DNA from 4 places in the Cupriavidus sp. 05T42 genome. Region 2 is predicted to be linked to each of the others. Evidence: predicted binding sites of a transcription regulator. Region 2 holds the regulator's gene; each other region holds the start of a gene.

Region 1 (5,343 bases), on a different contig from region 2:
ACCGTGATGGGGCAAGGGCTGGCGCGCTACACCGAGGAGCCGGTGATGACCGACGGCGCGCTGCGCTGGCGCGACGGTCCGACCACGAGTGGCGATGCCGCCGTGCTGGCACCGGCGTCGGCGCCGTTCTCGAAGGAGGGCGGGCTGCGCCTGATGGCCGGCAACCTCGGCCGGGGCGTGATCAAGGTGTCGGCCGTGGCCGACGAGCACCGTATCGTGGAGGCCCCGGCCCGCGTGTTCGACTCCCAGGAGGCGCTGCAAGCCGCCTTCGAGGCCGACGAACTGAATCGCGACGTGGTGGCGGTGGTCCGCTTCCAGGGGCCGAACGCCAACGGCATGCCCGAGTTGCACCGCCTCACGCCGGCACTCGGCGCACTGCAGGATGCTGGCCACAAGGTGGCGCTGGTGACCGATGGCCGCATGTCGGGCGCGTCCGGCAAGGTACCGGCGGTGATTCATGTGGGTCCGGAGGCGCTTGTAGGCGGCCCGTTGGCGCGGGTGCGCGATGGCGACTGGATTCGTGTGGATGCCGTAGCCGGCACATTGACCCTGGTCGGCGATGCCGCCGCGCACGCCGAATTCGCCGCGCGCATCCCGGCGACCGCGCCGGACGACGATTTTGCGCGCTTCAGCATGGGGCGCGGCCTGTTCGGACTGTTCCGGCGCCATGCCCGGATCGCCGAAGAAGGCGGCAGCGCCCTGGACTTGTCCGAGGCCGACGCCGCGCCCGCTGTCCAAACGGCCGGCGTGGTCGCACAATAGGCGGGCGCCCAACTTGCCCTGCACGCACTTAGTCGTCGTTTAGTCATCGTTTAGTCGTTTTACGATTTTCAGCAATCGCCGCGGCCAGGTATCTCCATGCCGCGGTGCACCTTCGCGCCACGTCTTTCGCGCCCGAAGGCTACCGACAAGGATGGCCCGACCATCCGACCATGATCGACGGAGCAGACATGATCTATATCCTGATGGGCGTTTCCGGCAGCGGGAAAACCACGGTCGGCCAGTTGCTGGCCAGCCAGCTGCATTGCGGCTTCCACGATGCCGACGCCTTCCACAGCGAGGCCAACAAGGCCAAGATGCACAACGGCATTCCGCTGACCGATGAGGACCGCTGGCCCTGGCTGGCCGCGATGCGCGCCGCCATCGACACCGCCCGGGCCGAGGGCCGCACCCACGTTTTCACCTGCTCGGCGCTGCGCCAGACCTACCGCGACCGCCTGACCCCGCCCGACGGCGGTGTGACCTTCGTCTTCATGAAGGGCGACGCCGGCACCATCGGCAGCCGGCTGTCGGCGCGCACGGACCATTTCTTCAACCCGGCGCTGCTGCAAAGCCAGTTCGACACCCTCGAGGAGCCACGCGACGCGCTGGTGCTGGACATCCGCCGCACGCCCGAGGCGCTGGTCCAGGACATCCTGGACAAGTGCCCGCCCGAGTCGGCCGCCTGCTCCGGCAAGCCCGCCGCCTGATCTGAACTGACCTGAAGCCGCCAGCCAGCCCTTGGCGCCGTGCCTTCGGCGGCGCCTGGCTGGCAAGCATCTTGCTAAACCGATTCGCGTGCCGGCGCGCGTGACCCTTGCGGGTTTTGCCGGTGCGGATATGCTGAAAGAGCCAACTCGACAAGGCATCGACAAACGGGCGACCGGGGAGACGGCACGGCACGGTCAGTACGAGGCCGGCGCGGGCGCCCATTTCACGAAGGAGCGGCCATCATGGCGGCGCGGTTTTTCGACGAGATGCTGGAAGGGCGGGAGGACGGAGCAGTGGCGGCCATCGAGGCCGGACAGACGCTGCCGTCAGGGGCGGTCAGGGCCCACTACCGCAATTTTGCGGACTGGATCGGGCGGCAGTCCGGTTCGACGATGGACAACAAACGCGCCGAGGCGGACCTTATCTTCCGGCGCGTGGGCATTACCTTTGCCGTCTACGGCGACAAGGACGAGTCGAACAGCGGCACCGAGCGCACGATTCCGTTCGATGTGATTCCGCGCATCTTCCCGGCCAGCGAGTGGGCCACGCTCGAGCGCGGCCTGCGGCAGCGCGTGGCGGCGCTGAACCGGTTCATCCACGATATCTACCACGGCCAGGACATCATCCGCGCCGGCGTGATTCCGCCCGACCAGATCTACAACAACGCCCAATACCGGCCGGAGATGCTCGGCGTGGATGTGCCGCGCGACATTTATGCCCATGTGGCCGGCATCGACGTGGTGCGGGCCGGCGAGGGCGAGTTCTACGTGCTCGAGGACAACCTCCGGGTGCCGTCCGGCGTTTCGTACATGCTGGAAAACCGCAAGATGATGATGCGGTTGTTCCCGGAGCTGTTCGCGCGCAACCGGGTGGCGCCGGTGGCGCACTATCCCGACCTGCTGCTGGACATGCTGCGCAGTGTCTCGCCCCAGAACATCGCCGATCCCACCGTGGTCGTGCTCACGCCGGGCATGTACAACTCGGCGTACTTCGAGCATGCATTCCTGGCTCAACAGATGGGCGTGGAACTGGTGGAGGGCAGCGACCTGTTCGTCGAGGACGAGCACCTCTATATGCGGACCACGCAGGGGCCGCAGCGCATTGACGTGATCTACCGGCGCGTGGATGACGACTTCCTTGATCCCCTCGCATTTCGTCCAGATTCGGCGCTCGGTGCGGCCGGGCTGCTGTCGGTCTACCGGGCCGGCAATGTGACGATCAGCAACGCCATCGGCACGGGCGTGGCCGACGACAAGTCGATTTACCCCTACGTGCCGGACATGATCCGCTTCTATCTGGGCGAGGAGGCCATCCTCAACAACGTGCCGACCTATATGTGCCGGCGCCCGGACGATCTCCAGTTCGTGCTCGACCATATGGCCGACCTCGTGGTCAAGGAAACCCACGGCGCGGGCGGCTACGGCATGCTGGTCGGACCGGCGGCCACGCGCGCCGAGATCGACCAGTTCCGCGAGGTGGTGAAATCGCGCCCCGAGCAGTACATCGCCCAGCCGACGCTGGCGCTGTCCACCTGCCCGACCTATGTGGAGTCGGGCATCGCGCCGCGCCATATCGACCTGCGGCCGTTCGTGCTGTCGGGCAAGGAGGTGCGCATGGTGCCGGGCGGGCTGACCCGCGTGGCGCTGCGCGAAGGGTCATTGGTGGTCAACTCCTCTCAGGGGGGCGGCACCAAGGACACCTGGGTGCTGGAGCGCTGAGCCATGGAACACGCCGATCGCCGGGAGAACCCATCATGTTGAGCCGCACCGCCGACCATCTGTTCTGGATGTCCCGCTATACCGAGCGCGCCGAGAACACCGCGCGCATGCTCGATGTCAATTACCAGACCTCGCTGCTGCCGCAGTCCGCCGAAGTGGCCGAGCAGGGCTGGTGGGCGATGCTCGATATTTCCGAGCTGACCCACGCCTTCGACCACAAGTACGGGCTGCTGCACCGCGACGACGTGATCGACTTCATGGTCCGCGACATGACCAATCCGTCGTCGATCATGAGCTGCCTGCGCGCGGCGCGCGAGAACGCCCGCGCGGTGCGCGGCTCGCTGACCACCGAGGTCTGGGAGACGCTGAACACCACCTGGCTGGATGTGCAGCGCATCATTGCCGAGGGTGAGCTGCGCGACGACCCGTCCCGCTTCTTCGAATGGGTCAAGTTCCGCTCGCATCTGGCGCGTGGCGTGCAGTTCGGCACCATGCTCAAGGACGACGCCTTCCACTTCATGCGGCTCGGCACCTTCCTGGAGCGGGCGGACAACACCGCGCGGATCCTCGATGTCAAGTTCCAGGCCTCCGGCCGGCGCGACGAGGACGATCTCGCTTTCCAGGGCGGCCAATCGCAGAGCCAGAGCCAGGGCGGGGGATTCCGGAGTCAGTCCCAATCCCAGTCCCAGGACGGTAGCGGGCAGTCCCAGAGCCAGTTGCAGAACGATGACCTGAACCGCGAGCAGAACGACTTCTATCACTGGGCAGCCGTGCTGCGCTCGGTGTCCGGCTTCGAGGTGTATCGCAAGATCTATCGCGCCGTGATCACGCCGCAACGCGTGGCGGAGCTGTTGATCCTGCGGCCGGACATGCCGCGCTCGCTGGTGTCGAGCATGGACGAGGTGGTCGCCATTCTCGCGCTGGTGGCCAACCAGCAGTCGTCGGAGACGGAGCGCCAGGCTGGTAAACTCCACGCCGACCTGAAATACGCGCGCATCGACGACATCTTCGCCGTTGGCCTGCACGCCTACCTGACCAGCTTCCTGGAGCGCATTGGCGATCTCGGCAACGGCATCAGCCGGGACTTCCTCGTCCCGCTGGCTGCCTGACGAGGTGCCGGGAACGCCACACCGTTGCCGGATCGGGCGGGTGGCGGGCCGGGCACCGGTCGCCGCGGCGCGTGCCTTATCGTGAAATACAAGATCCACCACAAGACGGTCTACCGTTACACCGAGCCAGTGCGCCGCAGCGTGCACGAACTGCGGCTCGCGCCGCGTTCGGGGCCGCTTCAGTCCGTGCAGGGCTGGACGCTGTCCGCCCCGGGCAACCTGTCCGAGGCCCGCGACGGCTTTGGCAACATCGTCCATAACTTCACGCTGTCCGGCCCCGCCCAGACGATTTCGATCACGGCGACTGGCGAAGTAGAAGTGATGATTTCGCCTCTCGATGAGGTGGAGTCGCCCGGCCACCATGGCTTCCACGACCAGCCGGACGCCGGCGAGTCGCGCGTGTCGCCCCTGTACTTTGCCGCCGCCACGCCGCTCACGCAGGCCCCGGCCGCGCTGCGCGCGTTCGCCGCGCCGTTCCTGGCCGCCGGCCACGACGTGCCGGCGTTGCTGGCGCTGGCCGATGGCATCGCGGACCGCGTGCGCTACAGCGCCAACACCACCCACGTCGGTACCAGCGCCGCCGATGCCTTCGCGCTCGGCAGCGGCGTCTGCCAGGACCAGGCGCAGGTGATGGTGGCCGCGTGCCGCGCCTTCGGCATTCCGGCGCGCTATGTCAGTGGTTACTTCTATGACCCGGCCGCCACGTCGATGGCCAGCCACGCCTGGGCCGATGTCTGCCTGGACGCCGCCAGCGCGCTCTGGTGCAGCATCGACGTGACGCACCGTTGCCTGACCGATGGCCGTCACGTACGCCTTGCCGTGGGGCGTGACTACGCCTCGGCCGCACCAATTCGGGGCATTCTGGAGGGCGGGACGGGCGAGACGATGGAAGTCGAGATCGCCATCACCCCGATTCCGCCGATGCCAGCGGTACCGGTCGCTGACTGACCCCACCCCGGGCAGCAATCCTTTCCATCAGACGGCCGTTCGAAGCGACCGATGCCGCCGAGGCGGCTCGCGCCGCGCTAGGGCGCTAGAATGCAAGC
Region 2 (4,269 bases):
CGCTCGCCCCAAACGCCTCCGCAGCCCCGTCGGCCGCCCGTACCGACAGCAGCACGCTGGTCGTGCGCCACCTGAAGAAGCGCTACGGTTCGCGCACCGTGGTCAAGGACGTCTCGCTGGACGTGAAGAGCGGCGAGGTGGTCGGCCTGCTCGGTCCGAACGGCGCCGGCAAGACCACGTCGTTCTACATGATCGTGGGCCTGGTGGCACTGGATGAGGGCGACATCGTGCTGGACGACCAGCACATCAGCGGCCTGCCGATCCACGAGCGCGCCCGCATGGGCCTGTCCTACCTGCCGCAGGAGGCCTCGGTCTTCCGCAAGCTCAACGTCGAGGAAAACATCCGCGCCGTGCTCGAGTTGCAATTGGAGAAGGGCAAGCCGCTGCCGAAGGCCGAGATCGAACGCCGCCTGGATTCGCTGCTGGATGACCTGCAGATCGCCCATCTGCGCAACAACCCGGCGCTGTCGCTCTCCGGCGGCGAGCGCCGCCGCGTGGAAATTGCCCGGGCGCTGGCCTCCGCGCCGCGCTTCATCCTGCTGGACGAGCCGTTCGCCGGCGTGGACCCCATCGCCGTGGGCGAAATCCAGCGCATCGTGAGCTTCCTGAAGGCGCGCAACATCGGCGTGCTGATCACCGACCACAACGTGCGCGAGACGCTCGGCATCTGCGACCACGCCTACATCATCAGCGAAGGCACGGTGCTGGCCGCCGGCCAGCCTGAGGAAATCATCGCCAACGAGTCCGTGCGACGCGTGTACCTGGGCGAAAATTTCCGCATGTGACCCATCGGCCGCCGCGTGCGGCCGCGCTTCTCCCGGCCTCCACGGCGACAGCCGGGGTCGATCAGGAAGTCAGAGCGATAGGCGATAGCAATTTCCGTTCCATAGTCGGAAGGATGCGCATAGAATAGGTCGCATGAAACCGTCGCTTCAGCTTCGTCTCTCGCAACATCTGGCATTGACCCCGCAGCTGCAACAGTCGATTCGATTGTTGCAGCTCTCGACGCTTGAACTCCAGCAGGAAGTGGAACAGGCGCTGACCGAAAATCCCCTGCTCGAACGCGAAAACGACTGGATCGAAAGCCCGTTGCGGGTAGCCGCCGATGGCTCGGTCAACCTCCAGAGCGCCCCCGCGCCGGCCTCCTCCGAGCCTCAGCCCAACGGCGACGCGCGCACCGATGGCGCGTCCGGCGGTGAGGACGACAACTACAACGACAACGGCAGCGAGGACTACGGCAGCGACTGGAGCCTCGACGACTTCGCCCGCCGCCCCCAGGGCGACGAGGACGAAAAGTCGCCGATGCAACTGCGCGATGCCGAACCCACGCTGCGCGAGCACCTGATGGGGCAGTTGGCCCCGCTGAAGATCTCGGTGCGCGACAAGGGCCTGGCCATCTTCCTGATCGAATCGCTCGACGATGACGGCTACCTGAGCGCCTCGCTCGAGGAAATCTGCACCGAACTGCCCGAGGAACTCGAATTCGAGATCGACGAAGTCCACGCGATCCTGACCCTGCTGCAGAGCTTCGACCCGCCCGGCGTGGGCGCGCGCAATGCCGCGGAGTGCCTCAGCCTGCAATTGCGTCGCCTGAAGCACTCGCATCGTGAGCTGGCGCTGACCATCGTCAATCATCATCTGGAACTGCTGGCCGTGCGCGACTACACGCGGCTAAAGAAAGCGCTCCAGGTGGACGAAATAGCACTGAAGGCGGCACACGAACTGATTCGCTCGCTGGCGCCGTATCCGGGGCACGCGTTCAACCGTCCCGAGGCCGACTTCGTGGTGCCCGACGTGTTCGTGCGCAAGAGCGGCAGCGGGTGGATCGCGGCGCTCAATCCGGATGTCATGCCACGGCTGCGCATCAACGACATGTATGCGCAGATCCTGCGCGGCGCGAAGGGCGAAACGGGGACGGCAGGCCTGCAGCAGAAGCTTCAGGAGGCGCGGTGGCTTATCAAGAACATCCAGCAACGATTCGATACGATCCTGCGTGTTTCGCAGGCAATTGTGGAACGTCAAAAGAACTTTTTCACGCATGGCGAAATCGCGATGCGCCCCTTGGTTTTGCGGGAAATAGCCGATACACTCGGTTTACATGAGTCGACCATTTCCCGGGTCACCACGAATAAGTACATGGCCACGCCCATGGGTACTTTCGAGTTGAAGTACTTCTTTGGGAGCCACGTCTCTACGGAGACTGGCGGCGCGGCCTCCTCCACGGCAATCCGCGCGCTGATCAAGCAACTGATAGGAGCCGAAGACCCCAGGAATCCTCTTTCCGACAGCCGGATCGCCGAACTGCTGGGTGAGCAAGGCTTCGTGGTCGCACGCCGCACGGTGGCGAAATACCGCGAAGCGCTCAAGATCCCCGCAGTCAATCTCCGCAAGACTTTGTAGCCGAGCCGCAACCGCCTGCCTGGTGCGGCTCTTTCAGAAGGAGAAGCGCTATGAACTTCAAGATCAGTGGACACCACCTCGACATCACGCCCCCGCTGCGTGAGTATGTGGAAACGAAACTGGAGCGAATTGTCAGGCATTTCGATCAGGTCATCGGCGTGAGCGTGCTGCTATCGGTGGACAACCACAAGGAGAAGGACCGGCGCCAGTACGCGGAAATCAATCTGCATCTGAAGGGGAAGGACATCTTCGTCGAAGCGCATCATGAAGATCTGTATGCGGCGATCGACTGTCTGGTCGACAAGCTCGACCGCCAGGTCATCCGCTACAAGGACCGCGTACAGGGCCACGATCGCGAGGCGGTGAAGTACCAGATGGCCGCCCAGCAACTGACGCAGCAGTAGACACCTGCAGGCAACCGAAAACAGAGCGGTTGCCGACCCTGCAGAGGACTGAAAAGAAGAGCTCAAGCCGCGCAATCAGCGCGGCTTTTTTGATGGGCGCGCGCCATGGCGGTGACGGTGCGGGCACCTGGAATGTTTCGTTACCTTATTGCCACGCCGGAGGGCGACCCGGGGCCCCCGGGAGCGGTCAAAATGGGAACAAGTGTTCGCAAGCCGCCCGCCTCGGTGTATGCTCCGCCATACAAATAACGACAGGACGGCCCCGGGACACCCCGGGTGGGCAAGCCGGCCGGCACGTCGTGGCACCGCCGCGACCCCGGCGCTGCATCGCAAAATCGCGGTGGAGCCCTGCTCTATAATGGCCGGACGCTCCAATGCGGGCGTCCCAGACAAGATCTCGGTACCCAAGTTTCGCCCCGAATCCGGCGGGACGGCCTTCGCGCCCCGGCCCGCTAACCTGACTTCTCGCGCATCGCCCATGAATCGTTTGGCCAAATTGCTGCCACCCGGCAACATCCATCTCGACGTCACCGTCACCAGCAAGAAGCGGGTGTTCGAGCAAGCCGGGCTCCTGTTCGAGAACAACCATGGCGTGGCGCGTGCTACCGTGACCGATAACCTGTTCGCGCGCGAATCGCTGGGTTCCACGGGTCTGGGTGCCGGCGTGGCCATTCCGCATGGCCGCATCAAGGGTCTCAAGCAGCCGCTGGCCGGCTTCATGCGCCTGGCCGAGCCCATTCCGTTCGAATCGCCGGACGGCAAGCCGGTGTCGCTGTTGATCTTCCTGCTCGTGCCGGAACAGGCCACGCAACAACATCTGGAAATCCTGTCGGAAATCGCCCAACTGCTCTCGGACCGCGAGATGCGCGAGGGCCTCGCCACACTGCCCACGTCGGAAGCGGTGCATGATCTGCTGACGCAGTGGCACCCCTGACTCCCGCCCCAACGGCCGCCTGAAACGGCCTGTCCGCCCCCGAAAGTCATACGCGCATGGAACTCACCGGCGTCACCTCGCAGTCGATCTTCGACGACAACGCAGCCGATATCAAGCTCTCGTGGGTCGCTGGCCTGGAAGGGGCCGACCGGGCCTTCGACGTGGAATTCGCCCGCGAAGCCACCTCGGCGGCGGACCTCGTCGGCCACTTGAACCTGATCCACCCGAACCGGATCCAGGTGCTCGGCAAGCCGGAAATCCTCTACTACCAGCGCCTCGACGACGAGCCGCGCAAGCGCCAGATGGGCGAGCTGATCCTGCTCGAGCCGCCGTTCCTCGTCGTGGCGGATGGCATGGAGCCGCCGCCAGACCTGGAGCTGCGCTGCACGCGCTCGTCCACGCCGCTGTTCACCACGCCGGTGTCGTCGGCGGCTGTGATCGACCATCTGCGGCTCTACCTGTCGCGCATCTCCGCCCCGCGCGTGACGATGCACGGCGTGTTCCTCGACATCCTCGGCATGGGCGTGCTGA
Region 3 (5,343 bases), on a different contig from region 2:
CTGGGTGTCGAACCCGGGGCGCTCGCCGATGGCGCTGATCCTGCTGGCCTCGCTGGGCGTGGCGGCGCTGGTGGTGGACTTCCGGCTGCGCATCGCGGTGGCGCTGGCCACGGCGCTGCTACTGGCCATCTCCCGGCGCGGGGACTGGCTGGAGCGCTGGCCCGGCGGCCGTCTGGCGGATCTCTCGGCCTATTTCGGCAAGATTTCCTATTCGGTCTTCCTGGTCCACTTTCCGGTTTGCCTGGTGGTCAATGCGGCGGTCTCGCACCTGGCGCCGGGGCAGCCCGTGCTCAACGCACTGGGCATGGGGGCCGCCTGGGTCGCCAGCAATCTGGCCGGGGCGGTGTTCCATCGCTATGTGGAATCGGTCGATGTCCTCCATGTGTTGCGCGAGGCGATCTGGCCGGCGCGTGACAAGTCGGTCACTTCCGAGGCCTGATCTGGCCTTAGCGCCTTAGCGCTCTCAGCTGTATGTCGGCACCAGCGCCTTGCGGGCGGCCGGGTCCTCGATGACCCGGCGCCAGTCCGCGGGCGCCCCGTGCGACATCCCTCCCACGGGCACCATGCCCGACACCTTGCCGGACGGCAGCACACATCGCACGCGCGGCCCGGGTGCCCGCTGGGCCTCGCCGGCCTGCGCCGACACCGTCACGCAGGAGGCGGGCAGCAGGCTGGCCGATGTCCCCGCGGCCTGCGCCGCCACAGGCGCCAACACGCTGAGGGATGCGGCGACTGCCGCTAAGGCGGATAGTAGTTTCATGATGTTCTCCATGCTGTGGCTGGCCCCGTCTGGGGCGCGATGCAGCCAGTATGGAAAATGCCTGTCGACCTCGACATAGCCGAAGTCCTAAATTGACCCCATCGCCCTGATGGTGCCCACCGCCTCGCCTTGGCGCGGGCAACGCACTGCCACGGTGCGTTCGGCGCCACACCTACCGTAACAACCCCACTTGGGCGATGGCACGAACGTTGCCTAGTATGGAGATACAAACCTGACCATTTGGTCAGGATTCCAGATACCGGGGCATCCGGGGAAGAGGCTGTCATGTCCGATCACATCGTCCTGACCTCGCACGCGCGCCGCGACAAGCCGGCCGAGCCGATCCACTGGGGCGCCCCCACGGCGGCCGAGCGGGGACCGGTCATCGCCAGCCTCACGGACCTCACGCGCCGCAACGTGATCGGCACCCACGCCGGGGCCTATGCGATCTATCGCGCGCTGGCGGTGGCCTCGGGCAGCCTGCAGCGCGCGCATCGGCCGGACCTGACCGACACGGCGCCGGCCGAGTCCATCGGGCCCCATGCCCAGTGGGGCGATCCGGACAAGATCGTCTCGCTCGACCCCTGGGGCCACCTCGTCTCCACCGTCTTCGCAGACCGCATCGCCGCCGGCGTGGACATCCGCCCGACCATCGCCGTCACGCGCGCCCATATCAATATGCCGGAGCTGACGGCGGCCATCGCCGCTGGCCGGCTGGTGCCCGATGGCGAGATCCTCTATCCCAATGGCGATGTGCGCGTGACCAAGGCCGCCGTGGACCCGGTCTGGTACCTGCCGGGCCTGGCGCGGCGCTTCAATATCAAGGAAAGCATCCTGCGGCGCAGCCTGTTCGAGCAGACCGGCGGCATGTTCCCGGAACTCGTCACGCGGCCCGACCTCAAGGTCTTCCTCCCCCCCATCGGTGGCATGACGCTCTATTTCTTCGGCGATGTGGCCAAGCTGGGCCAGCCGGAGACCCGCGTGGCCTGCCGCGTGCACGACGAATGCAATGGCTCGGATGTGTTCGGCTCCGACATCTGCACGTGCCGGCCCTATCTGGCGCACGGCATCGAGGTCTGTATCGAGATGGCGCAGCAGGGCGGCGTAGGCCTGGTGGTCTATAACCGAAAGGAGGGCCGCGCGTTGGGCGAGGTGACCAAGTTCCTGGTCTACAACGCGCGCAAGCGCCAGGTGGGCGGCGACCGCGCCGAAACCTACTTCGCGCGGACTGAATGCGTGGCGGGCGTGCAGGACATGCGGTTCCAGGAACTGATGCCCGACGTCTTCCACTGGCTGGGCATCCGGCGGATCGACCGCTGGGCGTCCATGAGCAATATGAAACATGGCGCGCTGACCGCGCAGGGCATCGAGGTGGTGGAGCAGGTGGCCATTCCCGAGGCGCTGATCCCGGCCGACGCGCGCGTGGAAATCGATGCAAAGGTGGCGGCGGGGTACTTCACGCGGTACACGCCGCCGGACGCCGACGAACTCGCCCTGGCAAAGGGCAGGGGGTTGAACGAATGAACCAGCATTCCGAAGGAGGGCAGGACGCACGGATCGATGGCGATGGCAGCGGCTGGCACACCCCGGTGCCGCCGGACCATCCCGCCTCGGCGCTGTTGAGCGCGGAGGCTGTGCGCAGCCGGTGCGCCATCGTGACGGAATACGTGGCGGCGGGCGAGTCTGCGCTCTTTACTTGGCATCCAGACCGGGTGCACGCCGTGGCGGACTACGTGGCGGCCACCATCCGGCGCCGCTACCGCGACCTCAAGGTGCCGTATCACAGCCGCTGGCGCCATTTCGAGAGCGGCGGTCCGGGCGAGGAAAAGCTCGACCGCTGGCAGATCCTGTGCGAGCGGGCGGGCATGTCCGGCGCCGATCATTGCGAGGAACGCGCGCGCATCGGCATCGACCTGGTCATCCCGAGCGTACTGCTCGATGCCGGTGCCGGCGCTGACTGGCGCTACCGCGATCCGGCCAGCGACCTGATGCTGACCCGCTCCGAGGGCCTCGGCGTGGCCAGCTTCGATCTCTTCGCGCGCGGCGGCTTCTCCGCCGAGCATGGCGACCCCTTGCGTGCCGATGGCGAGCGGCTGGCGCGCATGGACGCCTCGACCATCGCCACCGCTTTCCAGGTGGCCGCGCACAACCCGCTGGTGGGGCTGGAAGGCCGCGCCGGCCTGCTGCGCCGGCTGGGGGAGGTGGTGCAAGCCACCCCGGCCGTCTTCGGCACGCCGGCCCGGCTCGGCAATCTGTACGACTACTTCGCCAAACATGCCGTCGATGGCCGCATCGAGGCCAGCTTCGTGCTGCGCACGCTGCTGGTGGCGCTCGGGCCGGTCTGGCCGGGCCGCGTGCAGCTCGATGGCATCTCGCTGGGCGACTGCTGGCACCATGAAGCCGCGCCCGACGGGCTGGTGCCGTTTCACAAGCTCACCCAGTGGCTGACCTATTCGCTGCTGGAGCCGCTCGAGGACGCCGGCCTCATCGTCACCGGGCTGGACGCCCTGACCGGCCTGCCCGAGTACCGCAACGGCGGCCTGCTGTTCGATTTCGAGCTGATGGTGCCGCGCAACCCCGATTTCGCGGCGGGCACGCACACGGTGGATGAGCCGGTGATCGTGGAATGGCGCGCGCTGACCGTGACCGGGCTCGACCTCGTGGCCGAAGGGGTGCGGCAGGCGCTGGGCGTCACCCAGGAGGATTTTCCGCTGGCGCGGGTGCTGGAGGGCGGCACCTGGGCCGCGGGCCGGCGCATTGCCGCGCAGCGCAGGCCGGGCGGCACGCCCCCGTTCGCGATCCAGAGCGACGGCACGGTGTTCTGACGAGAGCCTTTTACCACCCACGTTTTTGCAGGCAGCCGGGCGCGGCGGGCCAGTGGCCCGTCGTGCCTGATGAAACCAGCGAGTCGACCCAAGGAGCGCACCATGAATGACCTGTCCGCCGTGCCTACGGCCGCGCAAGCCATTGCCGATACAGAGACGTCGCCGTCAGCCATGGTGATGGTGGTCAATCACCCGCTGGTGCAGCACAAGGTCACGCTCGCGCGCAGCGAGGAAACGACTACCGATAACTTCCGCCGGCTGGTGCGCGAGATCAGCCAGCTGCTGACCTACGAGGCCACGCGCGACCTGGCGATGGAGACCATCGCCATCAAGACGCCGATCGCGCCGATGGTGTCGCCGGTGCTGTCGGGCAAGAAGCTCTGTCTGGTGTCGATCCTGCGCGCTGGCAACGGCTTCCTGGACGGCATGCTCGACCTCCTGCCCGCCGCGCGCGTCGGCCATATCGGGCTCTACCGCGACCCCGAGACGCTGGAGCCCATCGAGTACTACTTCAAGATGCCGGAAGACATCCACGAGCGCATGGTGATCGTGGTGGACCCGATGCTGGCCACGGGCAACTCCGCCATCGCGGCACTGAACCGGCTCAAGGAGGCCGGCGTGACGACCATGAAGTATGTCTGCCTGATTGCCTCCCGCCCGGGGCTCCAGGCGCTGCGCGCGGCGCACCCGGACGTGGCGATCGTCACGGCGGCCATCGACGAGCAGCTCAACGAGCACGGCTACATCGTGCCGGGCCTCGGCGACGCCGGCGACCGGCTCTACGGCACGAAGTAATGGACGCGCTGGTCGCGCCCGCCGCCCGCGAAGCGGCGGGCCGCATTCGACAGGAGAACGAGGCGCTGATCCTGCGCGCGGCGGAATACGTGTTCGCCCGCGCGGGTTTCGCCGGGGCGACGATGGCCGACATCGCCCTGCGCGCCGGCGTGCCGAAGTCGAACCTGCACTACTACTTCCGCACCAAGCAGGCGCTGTACCGCGCGGTGCTGGCCCATACGCTGCAACTGTGGCTGTCCGAGACCGACATCATCAGCGTCGACTATCCGCCGGAGGTGGCGCTGGAGCATTACATCCGCGCCAAGATGCGGCTCTCCGCCAGCCACCCGGACGCCTCGCGCGTGTTTGCCAACGAGCTGCTCCATGGCGCGCCCGAGATCGGCGGGGTGCTGCGTGAGGCACTTCGTGAGTTGGTGGCGCGCAAGTCGGGGGTGATCCGCGCCTGGATCGCCGGCGGGCAGATGGCGGCGGTGGACCCGCAGCATCTGTTCTTCACGATCTGGGCCGCCACGCAGACCTATGCCGACTTCGAAACCCAGATCTGTGCCGTGCTGGGCGTGAAGCGGCTGGACGCCCAGGACTTCCAGCAAGCCACCGAGCATCTGGTGGCCTTGCTGTTGCGCGGCTGCGGGCTCGAGCCAGCGTCCGCCCGCGCGCATGGCATGGCCTGAGGCCGATGCTGGACCAGAAAAAAAGAATTCCAACGCAGTACTCGATCACGCGCAACGACGCGAAAGGGGAGTGAAGTCATGCCTATTGAAAGCTATCGCCGCACCTGGCTGAAAGTGGCGGCGGCGGGGGCCGCGCTGGCGGGTATCGTGGCCCTCGGCGCCACGCCGCTGGCCCATGCCCAGACAAAGGTGAAGGTGGCCGCGGTGTACACGGTGCCGGTGGAGCAGCAGTGGGTCTCGCGTATCCACAAGGCGCTGAACGAAGCCAAGGCGCGCGGCGAGATCGACTATG
Region 4 (5,343 bases), on a different contig from region 2:
CATGACAAAAATGATGGACGACATGGCGGTCAAGCCCGGCGGCAACGTCGACGAGGACTTCGTCGCGATGATGATTCCCCACCATCAGGGCGCCATCGACATGGCCATGGCCGAGCTGCGCCACGGCAAGAACGAGCAACTCCGACGCATCGCGCAGGAAATCATCGTCGACCAGTTGCAGGAGATTGCCGCGATGCGGCTCGCGCTCGGACAGCCCCTGCCCCCATCCGCGCCGGCGCCCACCCGCCCCGATCCGGCCCAATCGGCCAGCCAACCCACCACCCCCAGCCATTCCGCTCACGCGCACTGATGCGCCCACGACCATGACAAGACATTCCCTCAGGAACACCCTCTCCCTCATGCTGCTGCTCGGCGCGGCCAGCGCGGTTCTGGCCGGGCAGGCGCCGGGACCGTCGACGGCCCCGGACGTCCCCATCAGCCACCGCGACCGCCTCTATGCCGCCGAGCAGTTCTCCAACACGGTTTCCGTGACGGACCCGGCGGACAACCGGCTGCTGGGCGTCATCCGCCTGGGCGACCCCGCGCCGGGCAACTTCAGCCCGCTGTATCGCGGTCAGGTGCTGGTCCACGGGATGGGCTTCTCGCCGGATCACCGCACGCTTGCCATCGTGTCGATTGGGTCGAACTCGGTATCGTTCATCGACACGGCTACCAACGCCGTCAAGCACGTCACCTACGTGGGACGGTCGCCGCACGAGGCGTTCTACACGCCGGACGGCAAGGAGGTCTGGGTCACCGTGCGCGGGGAGAACTACATCTCGGTGATCGACGCCGCCACGTTCCAGGAAAAGACCCGCATCACCGTGGCCGACGGCCCGGGCATGCAGATCTTCTCCCCCGATGGCAAGTACGGCTACATCTGCTCGTCGTTCAATCCGGAAACGGCCGTGGTCAGCGTGGCCGACCATCAGATCGTGGGGCGCGTGAAGCAGGAGAGCCCGTTCTGCCCGAACATCGCCGCCACGCCTGACGGCAAGCAGGTCTGGTTCACGCTCAAGGACGTCGGCAAGGCCCAGGTGTTCGAGGCCCGCCCGCCCTTCCGCCTGATCAAGACGCTGGAGACCGGCCCGATCACCAACCACGTGAACTTCGCCCACACGGCGGCGGGCGACTTCGCCTACATCACGGTCGGCGGGCTGAATCAGGTCAAGGTGTTCCGGACCGATGACTTCTCCCAGGTGGCCACGATTCCGGTGGGCAGCCTGCCGCACGGCATCTGGCCTTCGGGCGACGGCACGCGCATCTACGTGGGGCTGGAGAACGCCGACCAGCTGGCCGCCATCGACACCGCCACCAATCGGGTAGTCGCCAACGTGCCGGTCGGGCAGGCGCCGCAGGCCATCGCCTATGTGCCGAACGCCGTGCCCGAGGGCGACGGCACGCAGGGACTCCAGCCGCTGGGGGTGGCCGGGCAGACCACGCAGCTGAAGCTGCATGGCGTCGTGAACGGCAAGCCTGTGGCCACCGACCATGCGCCGACCAGCGTCACGCTGTTCGATCAGGGACTGCTCCAGGTCCTGCAGGCTTCGGCGACCGGGTTGCAGCCGAAGCGCGCCTACGTGCTGGCGCTCGCCACCCGCGCGGACGGCAGCGGCCCGCTGGAGCCGCTCGCCGCCTTCATGTCGAATCCGGCGGGCTCGGCCATCGTCAACGCGATTGGCCCGATCCGGCAGGTGGTGCGCGACGATACGGGGGCCGGCGCGCGCCGCTATCTCGTGATCGCCCCGTCCGAGAACGGCAAACCCGGCGCGCCTGTGCAGGTGCAGGCGCTGTAGCCGGTCCGGGGGGCCGGGAAGGTACGGCGGATGATACAAATGGCACGACATTTGCGTAGTACCTGGCAAATGCGTAGTACCCATCCCGGCCGCGCCCACATTCCCAGAACAATGCCCCTTTCCGCCTCAACCCTCGTCCTTCGGGCCAAGCAGCTCGAAATCGAGGCCGTCCGCCTGATGGCAAGTCGCGTGGAGTTGGCCGACCTGATCGGCCAGCTGATCCACGCCTTGCAGCGTGAACGGGGGGCCAGCAGCATCTTCCTGGCCTCCGGTGGGCAACGGCTGGCGCAGGAGCGCCAGACGGCGATGGGCGAGGCGGTCCACATCGCCTCCCGGCTGGGCGAGCGCTTCGCCAGCCAGCTGGAAGCGGGCCATACGGGTACGGCGTCGATGGTGTCGTTGATGGCCTGGGTCCAGCTCGATCTGGCCACGCTGCCGGCGCTGCGCCAGTCCATCGATCAATGCCAGACCACCGCGCACGACGCCGTGGCGGCGTTCAGCCGCCTGATTGCCGCGCTGCTGGAGTTGATCTTCCATCTGGCCGATGTGGCGATGTATCCGGGCATCGCCCGGCCGCTGGTGGCCTTCGTCTACCTCGTGCAGGGCAAGGAAGCCGCCGGGCAGGAGCGGGCCGTCGGGGCGCAGATGTTCGCCTCCGGCACCTGTGCGGGCACCGCGCCGCAGCGCGTGCAGCAGTTGGTGGAAGCCCAGCAGCGCAGCTTCCAGATGTTCGAGCGCTTCGCCGACCCGTCGCTGCTCGCCGCATGGCGGCAACGGCAGGCCAGCGCCGCGGTCGCCGCGCAGGACGGCATGCGCCGCACGCTGCTGACCACGCCGCCGGGCACGGCGCTGGTGCACGACGACAGCGAGAAGTGGTTCGAAGTCTGCAGCGAGGTCATCACGGGCATGTGGACGCTGGAGATGCAGGTGGTGCAGGACCTGCGCAAGGCCTGCGAGGCGCAGATCCAGCGTTCCCAGGCCGATCTCCAGGATTCGGCCGGGCTGCTGCGCCAGCTACTGGACAACCCACCGCCCCATACCCATGCCGTCGAGCGCTTTTTCGATGTGGCCGAGCAACCCGCCGCCGCCCCTGTGCTGCCGGGCATGCCCGATGCCGGAAACGGACCCGCCGAGGTGCACGCCACCACCGTCACGTCGCTGGAGCGCCTGCTGCGCCAGCAGTCGGCGCGACTGGCCCAGACCGAAGTGGAACTCGATGCCGCCCGGCGCGCGCTCAAGGAGCGCAAGGTGATCGAGCGCGCCAAGAACGCGCTGATGGCCCGCATGGGGCTCAGCGAGGACGCCGCGTTCCGGGCCTTGCAGAAGGCGTCGATGGACAACAACCGCCGGCTGGCGGACATTGCCGAAGCCACCCTCTCGCTCACCGGCCTCGCCCTGCCCCCACAGGACGACGATCAGCACCAGGATTGAACCCGCCCGGCCGCGCGCACCAAAAGCGGGCAGCCCATGCACTACCAACGCCCCCTAGATCGTCACTTGCCCCAACCCGGCCCAACCCGGCCCCACCCGGCGGCGGGCATGGAACGTGCGTCAGCACTGACATCGGGCTGATGACGGCCCGGCAGTGCATCACCCTGTAAAGCATCAAGGATGACGGCGTCCTGTCACGTGCCGGCCATAGGCCGGGCGGACGGACGCCGTTTGTCTTTTCTGAGCCAAACGAAGGAAACGGAGAGGAATACCCCATGGCCTATCTCGCCCCCACCGAGTTCGTCACCAAGATGGTCGATGCCGGAGAGTCCAAGCTGCTGATGTCCACGCGTGACACGCTGATCCGGTCCTATATGGCCGGCGCCATCCTGGCGCTGGCGGCAGCCTTCGCGGTGTCCATCACTGTCAACACCGGCAACGCGCTGGTTGGCGCGCTGCTGTTCCCGGTTGGCTTCTGCATGCTGTACCTGATGGGCTTCGACCTGCTGACCGGCGTCTTCACGCTCGCGCCGCTGGCCGTGCTGGACCGCCGCCCGGGCGCCACCTGGAGCGGCGTGCTGCGCAACTGGGGCCTGGTGTTCTGTGGCAACCTCGCCGGCGCCGTCACCGTGGCGTTCTTCATGGCCATCATCTTCACCTTCGGCTTCTCCGAAGCCCCGAACGCCATCGGCCAGAAGATCGGCCACATCGGCGAAGGCCGCACCGTGGGCTACGCCGCGCATGGCGCCGCCGGCATGCTGACGCTGTTCATCCGCGCCGTGATGTGCAACTGGATGGTCTCCACCGGCGTGGTGGCGGCCATGATGTCGACCTCGGTGTCCGGCAAGGTCATCGGCATGTGGATGCCCGTGCTCGTGTTCTTCTACATGGGCTTCGAGCACTCCATCGTGAACATGTTCCTGTTCCCGTCGGGCCTGATGCTGGGCGGCAACTTCACCCTCATGGACTACCTGATCTGGAATGAAATCCCGACTGTGCTGGGCAACCTGGTGGGTGGCCTGACCTTCGTGGGCATCACGCTCTACAGCACGCACTACAAGTCGGCCAGCAAGCGCGCGCTGGGCTGATCGGATCACTACCCGGTATCGAGGCGACCGCGCCATGTCCGGCGGGCTCCAGGTCAGCGTTGGCCAACACTCGGACGCTGGCCGGAAGGCGGTCAACCAGGACTTTCATGGCGTGACCCACCCCGCCGGCCACCACCGCGTGACCAAGGGGGTCGCGCTGGCGCTGGCGGACGGCATCAGCAGCAGCGCGGTCAGCCAGATCGCCAGCGCCGCCGCCGTCCGCACCTTCCTCGAGGACTACTACTGCACCTCCGAAGCCTGGACCGTGCGGCGGGCGGCGCAGTGCGTGCTGGCCGCCGTCAACTCCTGGCTCCACGCGCAGAGCCGTCACAGCGAAGCCCGCTTCGACCGCGACCGCGGCTACGTCTGCACATTCAGCGCGCTGATCTTCAAGGCGCGGGAGGCCCACCTGCTGCACGTGGGCGACGCGCGCGTCTATCGGCTGCATCGGCACACGCTGGAGCAGCTCACCGTCGATCATCGGGTCTGCGTGTCGGCCTCTGAGGCCTATCTGGGCCGAGCGCTGGGTGCGAGCCCGTCTGTCGAAATCGACTATCGGACGTGGGGCGTGGAGCCCGGCGAGATCTACCTGCTGGCCACCGACGGCGCCTACGAATACCTGGAAGCCGCCGATGTCCACCAGGCCCTGACCGCCAGCGGCGACGACCTGGACCGCGCCGCGCAGACGCTGACGGCGCTGGCCCTGACGCGCGGCAGCGAGGACAACGTCACGCTGCTGCTGGCCCGTGTCGACGCCCTGCCCGAACCCGGCGCCCGCAACGCGATGGCGCAGACCGGGCACCTGACCCTGCCGCCGCCGCTCACGCCCCGCATGCAGTTCGAGGGCTACACCATCGTCCGGGCGCTGCATGGCAGCGCGCGCAGCCACGTCTATCTGGCGACGGACGACCACAGCGGACAACACGTGGCGCTGAAAACGCCTGCCGTCGATCAACGCGACGATGCGGCCCATCTGGAGGGCTTCCTGCTCGAGGAATGGGTCGCCCGACGCATCGACAACCAGCACG

Evidence for each region. Region 2 encodes sigma-54, which starts transcription at its own class of promoters, with help from an activator protein. Its sites were predicted from a motif close to TGGCANGNAANCTGCTTT; they were not measured.
Region 1: AC1EJR_RS08550 (circularly permuted type 2 ATP-grasp protein) is a predicted target of sigma-54. The motif match lies at 1,530-1,547, and genes of this name have one in related genera.
Region 3: AC1EJR_RS21170 (GTP cyclohydrolase II) is a predicted target of sigma-54. The motif match lies at 959-976, and genes of this name have one in related genera.
Region 4: AC1EJR_RS05435 (nitrate- and nitrite sensing domain-containing protein) is a predicted target of sigma-54. The motif match lies at 1,837-1,854, and genes of this name have one in related genera.

What each region holds. Positions count from the first base shown of each region.
Region 1 covers NZ_JBFTLH010000005.1:132,108-137,450, reverse strand. The annotation lists gene edd (phosphogluconate dehydratase) at 1-762, shown strand, start outside; gene AC1EJR_RS08555 (gluconokinase) at 951-1,469, shown strand; gene AC1EJR_RS08550 (circularly permuted type 2 ATP-grasp protein) at 1,713-3,188, shown strand; gene AC1EJR_RS08545 (alpha-E domain-containing protein) at 3,224-4,297, shown strand; gene AC1EJR_RS08540 (transglutaminase family protein) at 4,379-5,245, shown strand.
Region 2 covers NZ_JBFTLH010000008.1:58,478-62,746, reverse strand. The annotation lists gene lptB (LPS export ABC transporter ATP-binding protein) at 1-785, shown strand, start outside; gene AC1EJR_RS12840 (RNA polymerase factor sigma-54) at 919-2,400, shown strand; gene hpf (ribosome hibernation-promoting factor, HPF/YfiA family) at 2,451-2,804, shown strand; gene AC1EJR_RS12830 (PTS sugar transporter subunit IIA) at 3,283-3,738, shown strand; gene hprK (HPr(Ser) kinase/phosphatase) at 3,795-4,269, shown strand, end outside.
Region 3 covers NZ_JBFTLH010000017.1:110,164-115,506, reverse strand. The annotation lists gene AC1EJR_RS21180 (acyltransferase family protein) at 1-439, shown strand, start outside; gene AC1EJR_RS21175 (hypothetical protein) at 464-760, opposite strand; gene AC1EJR_RS21170 (GTP cyclohydrolase II) at 1,046-2,284, shown strand; gene AC1EJR_RS21165 (URC4/urg3 family protein) at 2,281-3,585, shown strand; gene upp (uracil phosphoribosyltransferase) at 3,688-4,380, shown strand; gene AC1EJR_RS21155 (TetR/AcrR family transcriptional regulator) at 4,380-5,051, shown strand; gene AC1EJR_RS21150 (BMP family protein) at 5,130-5,343, shown strand, end outside.
Region 4 covers NZ_JBFTLH010000003.1:272,065-277,407, forward strand. The annotation lists gene AC1EJR_RS05425 (DUF305 domain-containing protein) at 1-310, shown strand, start outside; gene AC1EJR_RS05430 (YncE family protein) at 324-1,796, shown strand; gene AC1EJR_RS05435 (nitrate- and nitrite sensing domain-containing protein) at 1,974-3,227, shown strand; gene AC1EJR_RS05440 (formate/nitrite transporter family protein) at 3,503-4,315, shown strand; gene AC1EJR_RS05445 (bifunctional protein-serine/threonine kinase/phosphatase) at 4,350-5,343, shown strand, end outside.